DNA from 3 places in the Rhodococcus sp. NPDC057529 genome. Region 3 is predicted to be linked to each of the others. Evidence: riboswitches for the same ligand, from Rfam matches in the RefSeq annotation. Region 3 holds a riboswitch; each other region holds the start of a gene.
What was found. Region 3 has a riboswitch for glycine ahead of gcvP (aminomethyl-transferring glycine dehydrogenase). Riboswitches for the same ligand answer to the same signal wherever they lie in the genome.

Region 1 (5,619 bases), on a different contig from region 3:
TGCACGGCGATCAGCGCGGTCTCCGCGGACTGGTCGTCGACGTTCGCCGAGAAACCGTCGGCGCGCGCCGCCAGTTCGCGGTACACGGCCGGGGCGTTCGCAGCGTTCGCGACCACCAGGAAGTGCTCGTTGGCGAGTCGGTAGACGACGAGATCGTCGATCACGCCGCCGTCCGCGTTGCACAGGAGCGAGTACTTGGCCCGCCCGACACCGATCTTCGACAGCTCGCCGGCCAGCGCGTAGTCCAGCAGTGCGCCGGATTCCGTTCCGGTGACGGCGATCTCACCCATGTGCGAGAGGTCGAACAGTCCGGCGGACGTGCGGACGGCGTGGTGTTCGGCGAGTTCGCTGTCGTATTTCAGCGGCATCTGCCAGCCCGCGAAGTCGGTGAAATGCGCTCCGAGAGCGCCGTGCTCGTCCAGGAGTGGGGACGCGGGTGTCGTGGTGACGGTCATGCGAAGGCCTCCTCGAGGGCCGGGGAATCAATGTCGGTGGTGTTCTCGAAGGCCTCGGGCGCGGGGCACGAGCACACGAGGTTGCGGTCGCCGTGCACGCCGTCGATGCGGCGCACTGGCGGCCAGTACTTGCCGGCCCGCAGCGACGCGACGGGGAAGGCGGCCAGGTGCCGCGGGTAGGGCAGATCCCAGTCGTCGGCGGTGACCTGATCCGCGGTGTGCGGGGCCTGACGCAGCGGGCTGCGTTCGAGCGGCCACACGCCCTCGCCGACCAGGTCGATTTCGCGGCGGATGGAGGTCATCGCCTCGATGAAGCGGTCGAGTTCGGCCAGGTCCTCGGATTCGGTGGGCTCCACCATCAGGGTGCCGCTGACGGGGAACGACAGGGTGGGGGCGTGGAAACCGTAGTCGATCAACCGCTTTGCCACGTCCTCGGCGGTCACGCCGGTGGCCTTCGTGACGGGTCGCAGGTCCAGGATGCATTCGTGCGCCACCAGACCCGAGGGCCCGGTGTACAGGACGGGGAAGTGTGCGTCGAGCGACTTCGCGACGTAGTTGGCGGCCAGCACCGCGGACTTGGTGGCCTCCGTCAGCCCGTCCGGGCCCATCAGCGCGATGTACGCCCACGTGATGGGCAGGATGCCGGCGGAGCCGTAGTTCGCCGCCGATACCGGAGTGCCGAGTTGGTCTCCGCCGAGCGGGTTGCCGGGCAGGAACGGCGCCAGATGCTTGCGCACCGCGACCGGTCCGACACCGGGGCCGCCGCCGCCGTGCGGGATGCAGAACGTCTTGTGCAGGTTCAGGTGCGACACGTCGCCGCCGAACTTCCCTGGCTGGGCCAGGCCGACGAGCGCGTTGAGGTTGGCGCCGTCGACGTACACCTGGCCGCCGGCCTCGTGCACGAGATCGCACACCGTCCGCACGTCGTTCTCGTACACGCCGTGGGTGGACGGGTAGGTGAGCATGATCGCGGCGATCGTGCCCTCGTGCGCGGCGATCTTCGCGCGCAGGTCATCGAGATCGATGTTGCCGTTCTCCGCGGTCGCGACCACGACCACCCGCATGCCCGCCAGCACCGCGGACGCGGCGTTGGTGCCGTGCGCGGACTGCGGGATCAGGCAGATGTCGCGTCCGTGGTCGCCGCGGCTGTCGTGGTAGCCGTTGATGGCCAGCAGCCCGGCCAGTTCGCCCTGCGATCCGGCGTTGGGCTGCAACGACACCCGGTCGTATCCGGTGATCTCACCCAGCCACCGCTCGAGGCCGCGGATGAGCTGCAGGTAGCCGCTGGTCTGTTCGACCGGGGCGTACGGGTGGATGGACGCGAACCCGGGCCAGCTGATCGGCTCCATCTCCACGGCGGAGTTGAGCTTCATCGTGCACGAGCCGAGCGGGATCATGGTGCGGTCGAGCGCGAGGTCCTTGTCCGACAGGGCGCGCAGGAAGCGCAGCATCGCCGTCTCGGACCGGTGCTCGTGGAACACGGGGTGCTGCAGGTAGTTCGACGTGCGCAGTAGCGACTGCGGCAGCGCGGAGACGGTTCCCGCCTGGGCTCGCGCGCCGAACGCGGCGAGGACGCGGTCCACGATCTCGTCGGTGGTGCACTCGTCGCAGGCGACCGCGACGTGGTCCGCGTCGACCAGCCTCAGGTTGATGCCGGCGCGGTCGGCGCGGTCGACGACGTCGCGCGCCCCGGCCGGAACGTGCACCAGCACGGTGTCGAAGAAGCTGTCGTGGACCACCGAGTGTCCCGCCGTGCGGAGGCCGCCCGCGACGGACGTGGCATGTCCGTGGACCCGAGTCGCGATGGCACGCAGCCCTTCCGGGCCGTGATAGGCGGCGTACATGGCGGCGACGTTCGCGAGGAGCGCCTGCGCGGTGCAGATGTTGCTAGTCGCCTTGTCGCGCCGGATGTGCTGTTCGCGGGTCTGCAGCGCCAGCCGGTAGGCCGTCTTCCCGTCGACGTCGACGGACACTCCGACGAGCCGGCCGGGGAGCATCCGCTCGAGTCCGCCGCGCACGGCCATGTACCCGGCGTGCGGCCCGCCGAAGAACAGCGGCACACCGAAACGCTGGGCGGATCCCACCGCGATGTCGGCGCCCTGCTCGCCGGGCGGCGTCAGCAGCGTCAGCGACAGCAGGTCGGCCGCGACCGTGGTCAGCGCGCCGCGCTCCTGGGCGGCGGCAATGAGCGGGGCCAGGTCGCGCACGTGGCCGCTGGCGCCGGGCGCCTGGAACACGACGCCGAACAGGTCACCGTCCGGAAGTCCATCGGTCAGCTCGGCCACCTCGACGTCGATGCCCACCGACTTGGCCCGGCCGCACACCACCGCGAGGGTTTGCGGCAGACAGTCGGCGTCGACGACGACCCGGTTGGTCCCCGACTTCGCCTTGTTCGCGCGCCGCATCAGCAGCACCGCTTCCATCACCGCGGTGGCCTCGTCCAGCAGGGACGCACCGGCGAGGGGCAGCGCCGCCAGGTCTTCGATGACCGTCTGGAACGTCAGCAGCGCCTCGAGCCTGCCCTGGGAAATCTCCGGCTGATACGGCGTGTACGCGGTGTACCAGGCCGGCGACTCGAGCATGTTGCGGCGCAGAACTGCGGGCGTGATGGTGTCGTGGTAACCGAGGCCAATCATCTGGACGCGGGTCTCGTTGCGCTCCGACAGCGTGCGCAGGTCGGACAGCACCTGCTGCTCCGACCGTGCCACCGGCAGGTCCATGGCCTCCGAGCTGCGGATCTGATCAGGCACCGCGGCATCGACGAGCTGATCGAGCGTGTCGTAACCGAGGGCGCCGAGCATGCGCTGGGTGGCGGAAGCGTCGGGGCCGATGTGGCGTGACGGAAAATCGCTGGTGAGAGGCGCGCTGCGATGCGCGTGGCGGGATTCGACTGGCACGAGGTGACTCCGGTTTCGTTGAGTCCGGACCGCACCGGACATCGACAAGGGGGCACCTCCCCGCTCTGTCCTGAAACCTGAGAGTTTGGGCGCACCGCATGCGCGGCGTGCTCTTCACCTTCGGTAAGTACCGGCCTGCGGCCGATTCTGTTCTCCAGAGTTGCCTCTACGCTGCGGTACTGGGGCCTGAGAGATTCCCGGGGAGGAAGTTGCTCCTACGGCGCCTCCGACAAGGAGGTTCTCCCGCTGCGCGTCAACGGCGTATTCAGTTGTGGTTGGCCAAACAGTACACAGGCGTGACGGGTTTGTCTCCCCAGGCTCCGTCCCGGTCGCCGAGCGGGCGACGATGTTGCCAAAACGCCTCGTCGTTTGGCATCCTCGAGTGATCCTCGCTCGGACGTGACCGCACACGCCGATCGGTGAGAGCCCAGACAGCCTCGAGTGCAACGGTTGTCGTCGTGTGCTCGCCCTCCCACTTACTGTTCCCCGGTGCCGCGCTGCCCGAGGGATTCGCAAACCGACCGGTTTCGTCCGGTCATAGGAGTTCCCTACATGACTGCGCACCCTGAGGGCCGCCGCCTGCTCCGCCTCGAAGTCCGCAACGCCCAGACCCCGGTCGAACGCAAACCGTCGTGGATGAAGGTGCAGATGCGGACCGGCCCCGAATACCGTGATCTCGCCGCCCTCGTCGAACGCGAGAGCCTGAACACCGTGTGTCAGGAAGCCGGATGTCCCAACATCTTCGAATGCTGGGAGGACCGTGAGGCCACGTTCCTCATCGGCGGTAGCCAATGCACCCGGCGGTGCGACTTCTGCCAGATCGACACCGGCCGTCCCGCGGCCCTCGACCGGGGAGAACCCCGGCGGGTCGCGGAATCGGTGCAGACCATGGGCCTCCGGTACGCCACCGTCACCGGCGTGGCGCGCGACGATCTGCCCGACGGCGGCGCCTGGCTGTACGCCGAGACGGTCCGGCAGATTCACGAACTGTGCCCGGGCACCGGGGTCGAACTGCTGATCCCGGATTTCAACGCCGACGCCGCACAGCTGCGCGAAGTGTTCGACACCCGCCCGGAGGTACTCGCGCACAATGTGGAGACCGTTCCCCGGATCTTCCGTCGCATCCGGCCTGCCTTCACCTACGAGCGTTCCCTCGACGTCATCACGCGGGCCAGGGAGGACGGCCTGATCACCAAGTCGAACCTGATCCTCGGGATGGGGGAGACCACGGACGAGGTGATCCAGGCACTCCGGGACCTGCATGCCGCCGGCTGCCAATTGGTCACGATCACCCAGTACCTGCGGCCCTCGGCCCGGCATCATCCGGTGGAGCGGTGGGCGAAACCGGAGGAGTTCGTGATGCTCGACGGGGTCGCCCGCGAGATCGGATTCCTCGGCGTTCTGTCCGGGCCGCTCGTGCGGTCGTCCTACCGGGCGGGCCGCCTGCACGCCGAAGCGGTCGCCGCGACCGCTGCACTCTGATGTCGATTCCCTTTCCGTTCCCTCAAGGAGTTCCCATGTCCCGATCTGCAGATGTCGTCATCCTCGGCGGCGGTTCCGGCGGCTATGCGGCCGCGATCCGTTCGGCCGAACTGGGCCGTTCGGTCATTCTGATCGAAGAGAACGAACTCGGCGGCACCTGCCTGCACCAGGGGTGCATTCCGACCAAGGCGCTGCTGCATTCCGCCGAGGTCGCCGACAATGCCCGCACCGCCTCGCGGTTCGGGGTCGACGTCACGTTCGGCGGGGTCGACCTCGAGAAGGTACTGAGCTACCGGAACACCGTCGTGACCCGCCTGCACAAGGGCCTGCAGGGCCTCGTCGACTCCCACGGCATCACCGTCGTCAACGGTCGCGGACGGCTGGTCGGACCCAACGGTGTCGAGGTCGACGGCGAGCTGATCACCGGCGCCGCCGTCGTACTGGCGACGGGCTCGTCCCCGAAGACGTTGCCGGGCATCAGCATCGGCGGCAGGGTCGTCACCAGCGAGCAGGCGCTCGTGCTGCCGACGGTCCCGAAGAAGGCGATCATCCTCGGCGGCGGCGTCATCGGAGTCGAATTCGCCAGTGTGTGGGCGTCGTTCGGCGCGTCGGTGACGATCGTCGAGGCGATGCCCAGACTGGTGCCGAACGAAGACGAGACGGTCTCCAAATATCTCGAACGGGCGTTCCGTCGTCGCAAGATCGCTGCGAAGACCGGGGTGCGGGTCACCGAGGTGGCGCAGGACGAAGACGCCGTGACCGTCACCCTCGACTCCGGCGATGTG
Region 2 (5,619 bases), on a different contig from region 3:
GATCTCGAAGATCCGGTTCCTCGAAGCAGAGGGTCTCATCAGCCCGCAGCGCACTCCCTCGGGGTATCGGCGATTCTCGATCGCCGACACTGAACGACTGCGCTACGTCCTGACAGCGCAGCGCGATCAGTATCTGCCGCTGAAGGTCATCAAAGAGCAGCTCGAGGCCATCGACAGAGGTGTGGCCACGGTCGGCGCGGGCGATTCTTCGCCGCGCCGGCCGCGCGCGCTCACCGTGGCCCCGGGCGAAGTGTCCCCGGAGGAGTTCCGCACCGACCGCGAGGTGCGGATCAGCCGCGACGATCTGATCTCCCGGGCCGGAATCGACGAGAAGTTCCTCGGCGAGCTGACCCGGGGCGGCCTGGTCGTTCCCGGGCCGGCGGGGTTCTTCGACGAGGACGCGGTGACACTGGCGCGCACCGCGAGGGCGATGTCCGAGTTCGGCCTCGAGGTGCGGCACCTGAGGGCATTCAAGCTGGCCGCAGACCGCGAGGCCGGATTGGTCGCGCAGATCGCCGGGCCCGTGGCCAAGGGCCGCGACGCGGGCGCGCGCGATCGCGCCGAGGAGATGGTGCGCGAACTGGCCGCGTTGTCTCTGACGTTGCACACCTGCCTGGTGAAGTCGGCGGTCCGAGGTGCGCTCGATCGGTGAGGTGAGCTCACCGGTGGTCCCGCTTCGGAACTTCCCAACGACGCTGCGCTCGAACGGCTGTACGGTCGAAGAGCAGACACGAATCGAATAGAATCCTGGTACGGCACTGTGTGCCGCGGACGGACCATTGCAGGGTGGAGGCAGACGCGATGAGCGAAATGCACGTGATCGGAGTTCGTGTCGAGCAGCCCCAGAACCAACCTGTCCTGCTGTTGCGGGAAACCGACGGCGAGCGGTATCTGCCCATCTGGATCGGGCAGACCGAGGCCACGGCCATCGCACTCGAACAGCAGGGTGTCGAGCCGGCGCGCCCGCTGACCCACGACCTGATCAAGAACCTGATCGAAGCGTTCGGCCGCACCCTGAAGGAGGTCCGCATCGTCGACCTTCGCGAGGGCACGTTCTATGCCGACCTGGTGTTCGACCAGAACACCCGCGTCTCGGCCCGCCCGTCCGACTCCATCGCCATCGCACTGCGCATCGGGGTCCCGATCTTCGCCGAGGAAGCGGTGCTCACGGAGGCCGGTCTGGTCATGCCCGACGAGCGCGAGGACGAGGTCGAGAAGTTCAAGGAATTCCTCGAGTCCGTGTCGCCGGACGATTTCAAGGCCACCGACGGCTAGTTTCTCCTACGGAAGAGCCGCTTGCGCAGTAACGGTTGAGGTTCTTCCGGCGCGTTGCGTTGACCCCGTCTCCTCGGAGTCATAGCGTTCGGTGCAGTGATTTTCTGCCCTGCAGATTGTATCGGGCGTACGCTGAGTAGGTTCAGGGTACGGGCTTGCTCGATGTCACTGGTGGCGCTTGCGCCGCTCGACGTGCTGCGGATTGCCGCGGACACTGGCGACGCGCGTCACAGGCGCACTGATCGTCGGGTTCAGTGCAACATGCGAGAGGGAGTAGTCAGTGGGAGATCGGCCGCAGGAGAATGCGCTGAATCTTGCGCCCGGCGACAACGTTGCCGAGCCCGAATTCAGCTCCGAGGAGATCCAGCCGGGTCTCTTCCCGGACGATTCGGTGCCCGACGACCTGGTCGGATACCGCGTCCCCATCGCCTGCCAGATCGCGGGAATCACCTACCGTCAGCTCGATTACTGGGCTCGCACGTCCCTCGTGGTGCCGTCCATCCGCGGCGCGGCCGGGTCGGGTAGCCAACGGCTGTACTCGTTCAAAGACATCCTCGTTCTCAAGATCGTCAAGCGCCTGCTCGACACCGGAATATCCTTGCAGAACATTCGCGTGGCCGTCGACCACCTCCGGAAGCGCGGAGTGCGGGACTTGGCCAAGATCACACTTTTCTCGGACGGGACCACGGTCTACGAGTGCACGTCCGCCGAGGAGGTCGTCGATCTGCTCCAGGGCGGGCAGGGTGTGTTCGGTATCGCGGTCAGTGGTGCCATGCGCGAACTGACCGGCACCATCGCCGATTTCCCGGCGGAGCGCGCCGACGGCGGCGAGAGCGAGCAGAGCCCCGAGGACGAGCTGGCGTCGCGGCGCAAGAACCGCGCGAGCCGCAAGACGGGCTAGACCACAACCCCGGAACCCCGGCGCTGGTGGCGCCGCTGTCTGTGCTCGTGACATAGACTGGCGGTGCGTCGACGCCGTGCGGGAGAGTTCCGGGCACTGCATGCACAGCAGCATCGTGTGTGCGGAAGTTCGGGCGCCGAAGGAGCAACACCTCCCCGTCAATCTCTCAGGCACACAGGACCGTGCGGGCTCCGACGCCTCTGGAAAGCGGTGGGAGCACCCACCCGCCCACGGGGAAAGGGCTGTCCTCGCACGCGAATGACGGTACCGAATCTCTCAGGCGCTCGATCCGAGCAGGCGACAGAGGGGGAGGGGCGTTCCGCAGAGCGGGGCGTGTCCTGATCCTCCGAACTGCTTGGGAGTTGTCGTGATCGACGCTGGAAGCCGTACATTCGCCGATCGTCATGTCGGCCCGAACGCTGCGGAACTCGCGCACATTCTCGAACTGGTCGGCGCGGATTCGCTCGACGACCTGGCGTCGAAGGCCGTTCCCGCCGTCATCCTGGACGGGGTCACGGGCGGCATCGCCGACGGCCTCGACGCCCTGCCCGCACCCGTCTCCGAACACGAGGCGCTCGCCGAACTGTCCGCACTCGCCGCGCAGAACACCGTGGCGACGTCCATGATCGGACTCGGCTACTACGACACCCTCACCCCGCCGGTTCTGATTCGGAACATCATCGAGAACCCGGCCTGGTACACGGCCTACACGCCGTACCAGCCCGAGATCAGCCAGGGCCGCCTCGAGGCCCTCCTCAACTTCCAGACGATGGTCGCCGACCTGACCGGCATGGAGGTCGCGAACTCGTCGATGCTCGACGAGGCCACCGCCGCCGCCGAGGCGATGACGCTGCTGCGCCGGGCGAGCAAGAGCAAGTCCCCGCGGTTCGTCGTCGACGCCGACCTGTTCCCGCAGACGCTGGCCGTCGTCGAGACCCGGGCCGAGCCGCTCGGCATCGACGTCGTGGTGGCCGACCTCTCCGCCGGCCTGCCGGACGGCGACTTCTTCGGCGTCCTCGGGCAGATGCCCGGCGCGTCCGGCAGCATCGCCGACTACACCGACGTGATCGCCGCAGCCCACGAGCGCGGCGCACTGGTCGCGGTCGGGGCGGATCTGCTGGCGCTGACTCTTCTCACCCCACCCGGCGAGATCGGGGCCGACGCCTGTTTCGGGACCACCCAGCGGTTCGGTGTCCCCATGGGCTTCGGTGGCCCGCACGCCGGTTACCTGGCCGTGCACACCAAGCACGCACGCCAGCTCCCCGGCCGTCTGGTGGGCGTGTCCGTCGACGCCGACGGCGACAAGGCGTACCGGCTGGCGCTGCAGACCCGCGAGCAGCACATTCGCCGTGAGAAGGCGACCTCGAACATCTGCACCGCGCAGGTGCTGCTGGCGATTCTCGCCGCCATGTATGCCAGCTACCACGGTGCCGAGGGCCTGAAGGCGATCGCCCTGCGCGTGGCGAACACGGCACACTCCCTGGCGGCCGCACTCCGCAGGACCGGGGTCGTCGTCGTGCACGACCAGTTCTTCGACACGATCCTCGTACGCGTCGACGGCCGGGCCGCGGACGTGGTGACGAAGGCGAAGGACGCCGGCATCAACCTGCGGCTCGTCGATGCCGACCACGTCGCCGTCGCGTGCGACGAGGCCACCACCGACGACGACGTCGCCCGCGTGCTGGGAGCGTTCGGCGGCGACGGCGCCGTGGCCCCCGAGACGGGCACGTCCGTTCCGGACGCGCAACTCCGCGGATCCGACTACCTGCAGCACGAGGCGTTCACCCGATACCGCACCGAGACGGCGATGCTGCGCTACCTGCGGGCATTGTCGGACAAGGACATCGCCCTCGACCGCAGCATGATCCCGCTCGGTTCCTGCACGATGAAGCTCAATGCGACCGCCGAGATGGAAGCGATCACCTGGCCCGCCTTCGCCGGACTGCACCCGTTCGCGCCCACCGGGGACACCCCGGGAATTCTCCGCATCATCAAGGACCTCGAGAACTGGCTCGTCGCGGTCACCGGCTACGACGCGGTCAGCCTGCAGCCGAACGCCGGCAGCCAGGGCGAGTACGCCGGGCTGCTCGCGATCCGCAACTACCACCTCAGCCGCGGCGACGATCACCGCGACACCTGCCTCATCCCGTCGAGCGCTCACGGCACCAACGCCGCGTCGGCGGTCATGGCCGGGATGCGGGTCGAGGTCGTCGCGTGCCGCCCGAACGGTGACGTGGACCTCGACGACCTGCGGGCGAAGATCGCCGACCACGCCGAGCGCCTCGCGGCGATCATGATCACCTACCCGTCCACCCACGGTGTGTACGAGCACGAGATCGCGGACATCTGCGCCGCCGTCCACGACGCAGGCGGCCAGGTGTACGTCGACGGCGCCAACCTCAACGCCCTGGTCGGTCTGGCCCGGCCCGGACGGTTCGGCGGCGACGTCAGCCACCTCAACCTGCACAAGACGTTCTGCATCCCGCACGGCGGCGGCGGCCCCGGTGTCGGTCCGATCGGTGTGCGGTCGCACCTCACACCGTTCCTGCCCGGACATCCGCTCGCCCCGGAACTCGGCACCGCGGGCCCGATCTCCGCGGCCCCGTACGGCAGCGCGTCGATCCTGCCCATCACCTGGGCGTACATCCGGATGATGGGCGCCGTCGGACTGCGCCGCGCCAGCCTGACCGCCATCGCGTCCGCCAACTACATCGGGCGCCGCCTGGACGAGTATTTCCCCGTCCTCTACACCGGCGAGGGCGGAATGGTGGCCCACGAGTGCATCCTCGACCTTCGGCAGATCACCAAGGACACCGGTGTGACCGTGGACGATGTCGCAAAGCGCCTCGCCGACTACGGTTTCCACGCTCCGACGATGAGCTTCCCGGTGGCGGGCACGCTGATGGTGGAGCCCACCGAGAGCGAGAACCTCGAAGAGATCGACGCCTTCTGCGAGGCGATGATCGCGATCCGCGCCGAGATCGACCGCGTGGGCTCGGGGGAGTGGACGGTGGACGACAACCCGCTGCGCGGTGCCCCGCACACGGCCGGCTGCCTGGCGGCGGAATGGAATCACCCCTACACCCGCGAGACGGCGGTGTTCCCCCGAGGGAAGGCCCGGCCGAAGGTGTGGCCCGCGGTGCGGCGCATCGACGGCGCGCACGGCGACCGCAACCTCGTGTGCTCCTGCCCGCCGATCTCCGCGTTCGAAGGAGCATGACACCGGAGGGCCGTCCCGCTTCGGCGGGGCGGGCCCTCCGCGATCAGTCCGCGCGCACCAGTTCGAGGATCGTGATCTCCGGTGGGGCGCCCACCCGCACGGGCGGGCCCCACGCGCCGACGCCGCGGGTCGTGTACAGGACGGTGTTCCCGATGCGGTCGAGTCCCGCCACCGACGGCTGCTGCAACGGCACCAGATAATTCAGCGGCCACATCTGGCCGCC
Region 3 (5,619 bases):
TGCGTTGGTGCCGTGCGCGGACTGCGGGATCAGACAGATGGTGCGGTCGGTGTCGCCGTTGGCGGTGTGATAGCCGTGGATGGCGAGCAGACCCGCCAACTCGCCCTGGGAGCCGGCGTTCGGCTGCAGCGAGACCCGGTCATAGCCGGTGATCTCACAGAGCCACCGTTCGAGGTCGTCGGTGAGCTCGCGGTAGCCCTCGGTCTGGTCGGCCGGTGCGAAGGGGTGGATGCCGGCGAACTCCGGCCAGCTGATCGGCTCCATCTCCACCGCGGAGTTGAGCTTCATGGTGCACGAGCCGAGCGGAATCATCGTCCGGTCCAGGGCGAGGTCCTTGTCGGACAACTTGCGCAGGAACCGCTGCATCGCCGCTTCCGAACGGTAGCGCCGGAACACCTCGTGCTGGAGGAAGGTCGAGGTCCGGGTCAGTGTCGGCGGAATGTAGGAGGTGTCGACGGGGGCCAGGGCCGCACCGAAGGCCGCCAGGACCCGCTCGACGATCTCGCCGGTGGTGTGCTCGTCGCAGGACACCCCGACGTGGTCGGCGTCGATGTAGCGCAGGTTGATCCCGTCCGCGTTGGCGGCGCGGACGATGACACCGGCCCGGTGCGGGACGTGGGCGACGACGGTGTCGAAGAAGTTCGAGTGCAGGGTCTCGATGTCCGCGGCGTGCAGTCCGGAGGTCAGGTGCGCGGCGTGCGAGTGCACCCGCCCGGCAATCGCACGCAGTCCCTCGGCGCCGTGATAGGCGGCGTACATCGCGGCCACGTTCGCCAGCAGGGCCTGGGCGGTGCAGATGTTGCTGGTCGCCTTGTCGCGGCGGATGTGCTGCTCGCGAGTCTGCAGCGCCAGCCGGTACGCCGGGGAGCCGTCGGCGTCCTTGGACACCCCGACCAACCGGCCCGGCAGCATGCGTTCGAGACCGCCTCGGACGGAGATGAATCCGGCGTGCGGGCCGCCGAAGAACAGCGGCACACCGAACCGTTGGGCCGACCCGACGGCGATGTCCGCACCCTGCTCGCCCGGGGAGGTGATCAGGGTCAGCGCGAGCAGGTCGGTGGCCACCGTGGTCAGGGCGCCCCGCCGGTGCGCCTCGGCGATCGACTCGCTCAGATCCCGCACCCCGCCGGTGACCGACGGATTCTGGTAGACGACGCCGAAGAACTCCCCGTCGGGCAAGCCGCGGTCCAGATCGGTCACGACCAGCTCGATGCCGACGGCGTCCGCGCGGCCGCGCAGAACGGACAGCGTCTGCGGGAAGCAGCCGGCGTCGACGAGGACCCGGCGCGAGGGGGACTTGTTGGCGCGGCGCATCAGCAGGACGGCCTCGGCGACGGCGGTGGCCTCGTCGAGGAGCGAGGCACCCGCGACCGGGAGGCTGGTGAGCTCTTCGATGACGGTCTGGAAGGTCAGCAGCGCCTCGAGTCGGCCCTGGGAGATTTCCGGCTGGTACGGGGTGTACGAGGTGTACCAGCCCGGCGCCTCGAGGATGTTGCGACGCAGGACGGCGGGAGTGATGGTGTCGTAATAGCCGAGCCCGATCATCTGCACCCGCGGCCGGTTCTTGCCGGCGATCGTCCGCAGGTCGGCCAGCACATCCTGTTCCGCGCGGGCGGAAGGCAGGTTCAGCGGTTGCGCGGTCCGGATCTGGGACGGAACGGCACGCGAGACGAGGGCGTCGAGGGAGTCGTATCCGAGGACCTCGAGCAGTTGCGCGATCTCGGTCTCGGACGGGCCGATGTGCCGGTCTTGGAACGTGGGTGCGATGTCGGGATGGGACACGAAGGACCTCCAATGGTCGGTTCTGCTCGACTCGACGTCGAGCGCAGAGCGCGGCCCTCCCCGATCTGTCCTGTCACCTGAGAGATTGGGCACCCCAACAGTATTGGGGCGCTCTTCACCTTCGGTAAGCGTTCGCGACGCTTTCTCCAGAGTTGCCTCTGCGTGTCAGTACTGGGCCTGAGAGATTCCCGGGGAGGAACTTGCTCCTACGGCGGCCCTGCCTCGGCAGGGCATCTCCTGACACGCATCGAACGGCATGTGCGGTTGTTGTGTGCCCCGCCACTGTACCCAAAATGTTCGGAGTTCCGCACGCCGATTGGTAACAATCGAGAAAACTGCGCGGAATTCCGCTCAATTGGGGCGATCTGTTCTTGTGTTCGCGGGTTCGGTGCGGCACTCTGGGGAGCGAGCGTCGGGCGACCGCCCACGCTGTTCGGCATTCCGATCACCCCGACCCGAGGAATCGCCATGTCAGTGACCAGCGACGGCCGCAAGCTTCTGCGTCTGGAGGTCCGCAACGCTCAGACCCCGGTCGAACGCAAGCCGGCCTGGATGAAAGCCCCCGTTCGTATCGGCGCTCAGTTCCGGGAGATCTCCGCCCTGGTCGAGTCCGCGGACCTGCACACCGTCTGCCGCTCCGCCGGATGCCCGAACATCTTCGAATGCTGGGAGGACCGCGAGGCCACCTTCCTGATCGGCGGAGACCAGTGCACCCGCCGCTGCGACTTCTGTCAGATCGATACCGGCAAGCCGGTCGACCTCGATCGGGACGAGCCGCGGCGTGTGGCCGAATCGGTGCGGACGATGAACCTGAAGTACGCCACGGTGACCGGTGTGGCTCGCGACGATCTTGACGACGGCGGGGCCTGGCTGTACGCAGAAACCGTCCGGATCATCCACGACCTCTGCCCCGGGACCGGGGTCGAACTGCTCATCCCGGACTTCTCCGGAGTGCCGGAGCAGTTGACTCAGGTCTTCGGGGCCCGGCCCGAGGTGCTCGCCCACAACATCGAAACCGTGCCGCGGATCTTCCGCAGAATTCGACCGGGCTTCACTTTCGATCGATCCCTCGACGTGCTCGCCCGCGCGAAAGCCGCGGGCCTGATCACCAAATCCAACCTGATCCTGGGGATGGGTGAACGGCGCGACGAGGTCGACGAAGCCCTCGAGCAACTCCACGCCGCCGGATGCGACCTGGTGACCATCACCCAGTATCTGCGCCCCTCTGCCCGCCACCTTCCTGTCGACAGGTGGGTGCACCCCGATGAGTTCGCCGAACTCGCCACCCACGCAGAAGGACTCGGCTTCGCCGGCGTGATGTCGGGGCCGCTGGTGCGCTCCTCGTATCGCGCCGGTCGCCTGCATGCGGCGGCCGTCGCCGCCCGCCTCACCCCGCAGCCTCCAGCGTCCGGATTGAGCGGACTTCCGATCGAAACTCCGAATGAAACAGCAGTTCGTTCGGAACTCCGATCAAAAGTTGCCGAATACTCTTGATTTGTTCGGTAAACAGGTCTAGCGTTCTTCTCATGACAAGCGCAAGGCGGCCCGGCGCCGCGAGGAGCGAAGCGGCTCCGATCGTCGTGGTCATCGGTACTTTCGACACCAAGGCCGCTGAACTCGGAGCCCTCAGCGATGAGATCGAGCGGCTCGGTGGGATCGCGATCATGCTCGACACCTCGGCTCGGACGGCGCAGCGTCCCTCGGACGCGGTGATCGGCACTCGCCGCTTCATCGACCAGGCGACGGTCGCCGCCGCGGCGGGAAGTTCGATCGCCGCGATCAGCGAACTACCGCGCGGTGAGGCCGTCAGCGCCCTGCGGTCGGGCGTCAGTCGCCTCCTGAGCGCGATGGTCGCCGAAGGCGAGATCGACGGCGCCGTGTGTATGGGAGGGGCCGGAACGCACATCGCCGGCCCTGCCCTGCAGTACCTGCCCTTCGGCTTCCCCAAACTCATCGTCTCGCCGCTGGCCTCGGGAAACCGGACCTTCGACCCCTACGTCGGAATCAGCGACATCGCCGTTCTGCACTCGGTCGCCGACATCATCGGCATCAACTCGGTGACCAGCGAGATCTACCGAAGCGCCGCCGGCTACATCGTCGGTGCCGCGGCCGCCGCCGCGCTCGCCGCCCCGACCGCGGATGCCGGTCAGCGGCCGATCACCGTGGCGGTGTCGATGAACGGCAACACCACCCCCGCGCTCGAGCGTGCCCAGAAACACCTCGAAGGCAAAGGCTTCGGCTTCGTTGCCTTCCACGCCAACGGCACCGGCGGCCGGGCGCTCGAGAACGCCGTCCAAGCGGGACAGGTCGACGCGGTCATCGATTTCACGACCACGGAGCTGAGCGGACACCTCATCGGTGGCCTGATGGATCCCGGTCCCCACCGGATGGAGGCGGCCGGCAAGGCCGGACTCCCTCAGGTGCTCGTTCCGGGCTGCGTCGACTTCATCACCTGCGGCAAGCTGGCCGACACCCAACGACAATTTCCGGGACGCACCTACTTCGGGCACAACCCCGAACTCACGCTGGTGCGGCTGACCACATCCGAAATGATGCGGGTAGCAGAAACATTCGCGGCAAAGGCCAACAACAGTGTCGGCCCGACCCGGGTGTACGTCCCGACCGCGGGCTTGTCGGTGCCCAACGCGCCGGGCCAGGTCTTCTGGGATCCGGAAGCCGATCGCGCCTTCACCACGGTGCTCGAATCGTGCCTCGAGCCGAACATCGAACTGACCAAACTCGACGTTCACATCAACGATCCCGCCTTTATCGACCACATACTTGCAGATTTCGTTCCTCTGCTCGAAAGCCGTGACCGTCACGCACCGTCTGCCGCCCCGGCGGAGGCATCCATCACCACAACCCCGCGCGGTAGCTATGCCCATCGCTAAGGACGGGCCTGATAGCTGCATCCTCAACCATCCGCGAGTGAACACGATCGATCGGAGACACCGATGAAAGCAGTAGTTCTCGAAGCAGAGTGGGCCCCGCGTGCATCTGCACGCATCTCGGACCGCGACGCAGAACGCCAGTGGGCCCGCATCGCCAGCGATGCGTACCGCAACCCGTCGGTCGACCTCCGGACGATCGCCGACCCCGGCGAACCCGGTCCCACCGAGGTCGTCGTCGAGGTCGGTGCCTGCGGGCTGTGCGGCTCGGACGTGCACATGTTCGAGACCGACGACGAGGGGTACATGCTGCTCCCGTACCACCTCAAGGCCCCGGTCATCACCGGCCACGAGTTCGCCGGCAAGATCGTCGCCGCCGGTAAGGACGTCACCGAGCTGCGTGTCGGCGGACTCGTGGCCGTCGAGGAAATCCAGTGGTGCGGCAACTGCCGCGAATGTCGCGGCGGGTACTGGAACCAGTGCCGCAACATCGAAGACCTCGGCTTCACCGTCAACGGCGGCTTCGCCCAGTACGTCAAGGTGGACGCCCGGTTCTGCTGGCCCCTCGACGCGGTCCTCGACCGATACGGCGACGAGGAAACCACCCTCGAGGTCGGCGCCCTCACCGAACCGACCAGCGTCGCGTACGAGGGCATGTTCACCCGCGGCGGCGGCTTCAAGCCCGGTGGTGCGGTGACGGTGTTCGGCGGCGGACCCATCGGGCTGGCCTCGGTCGCACTCGCACAAGCCGCCGGCGCCTCGAAGATCTTCCTCGTCGAGCCCATCGCCGAGCGTCGCGAACTCGCCCTCAAGCTCGGAGCGACGCACGCCATCGACCCGATCAACGAGGACGCCGCCGACGCGGTGCTCACCGAAACCCGCGGAAACGGCTCGGCGATGGTCGTCGAGGCCAGCGGAAACACCAAGGCCGTGATGCGCGGCGTCGAAG

Region 1: linked by a shared signal. The riboswitch ahead of gcvP (aminomethyl-transferring glycine dehydrogenase) and the one ahead of gcvP (aminomethyl-transferring glycine dehydrogenase) in region 3 are both predicted to bind glycine.
Region 2: linked by a shared signal. The riboswitch ahead of gcvP (aminomethyl-transferring glycine dehydrogenase) and the one ahead of gcvP (aminomethyl-transferring glycine dehydrogenase) in region 3 are both predicted to bind glycine.

Annotation. Positions count from the first base shown of each region.
Region 1 is NZ_JBHVEY010000003.1:521,454-527,072, forward strand. Features, by position in the region: gene gcvT (glycine cleavage system aminomethyltransferase GcvT) at 1-455, opposite strand, end outside; gene gcvP (aminomethyl-transferring glycine dehydrogenase) at 452-3,394, opposite strand; glycine riboswitch at 3,517-3,608, opposite strand; gene lipA (lipoyl synthase) at 3,905-4,834, shown strand; gene lpdA (dihydrolipoyl dehydrogenase) at 4,870-5,619, shown strand, end outside.
Region 2 is NZ_JBHVEY010000042.1:28,925-34,543, forward strand. Features, by position in the region: gene ACFU5V_RS41210 (MerR family transcriptional regulator) at 1-652, shown strand, start outside; gene ACFU5V_RS41215 (bifunctional nuclease family protein) at 802-1,275, shown strand; gene ACFU5V_RS41220 (MerR family transcriptional regulator) at 1,556-2,176, shown strand; glycine riboswitch at 2,246-2,369, shown strand; gene gcvP (aminomethyl-transferring glycine dehydrogenase) at 2,544-5,396, shown strand; gene ACFU5V_RS41230 (metallophosphoesterase) at 5,440-5,619, opposite strand, start outside.
Region 3 is NZ_JBHVEY010000013.1:117,635-123,253, reverse strand. Features, by position in the region: gene gcvP (aminomethyl-transferring glycine dehydrogenase) at 1-1,782, opposite strand, end outside; glycine riboswitch at 1,939-2,032, opposite strand; gene lipA (lipoyl synthase) at 2,251-3,276, shown strand; gene ACFU5V_RS25160 (Tm-1-like ATP-binding domain-containing protein) at 3,309-4,673, shown strand; gene iolM (scyllo-inosose 3-dehydrogenase) at 4,737-5,619, shown strand, end outside.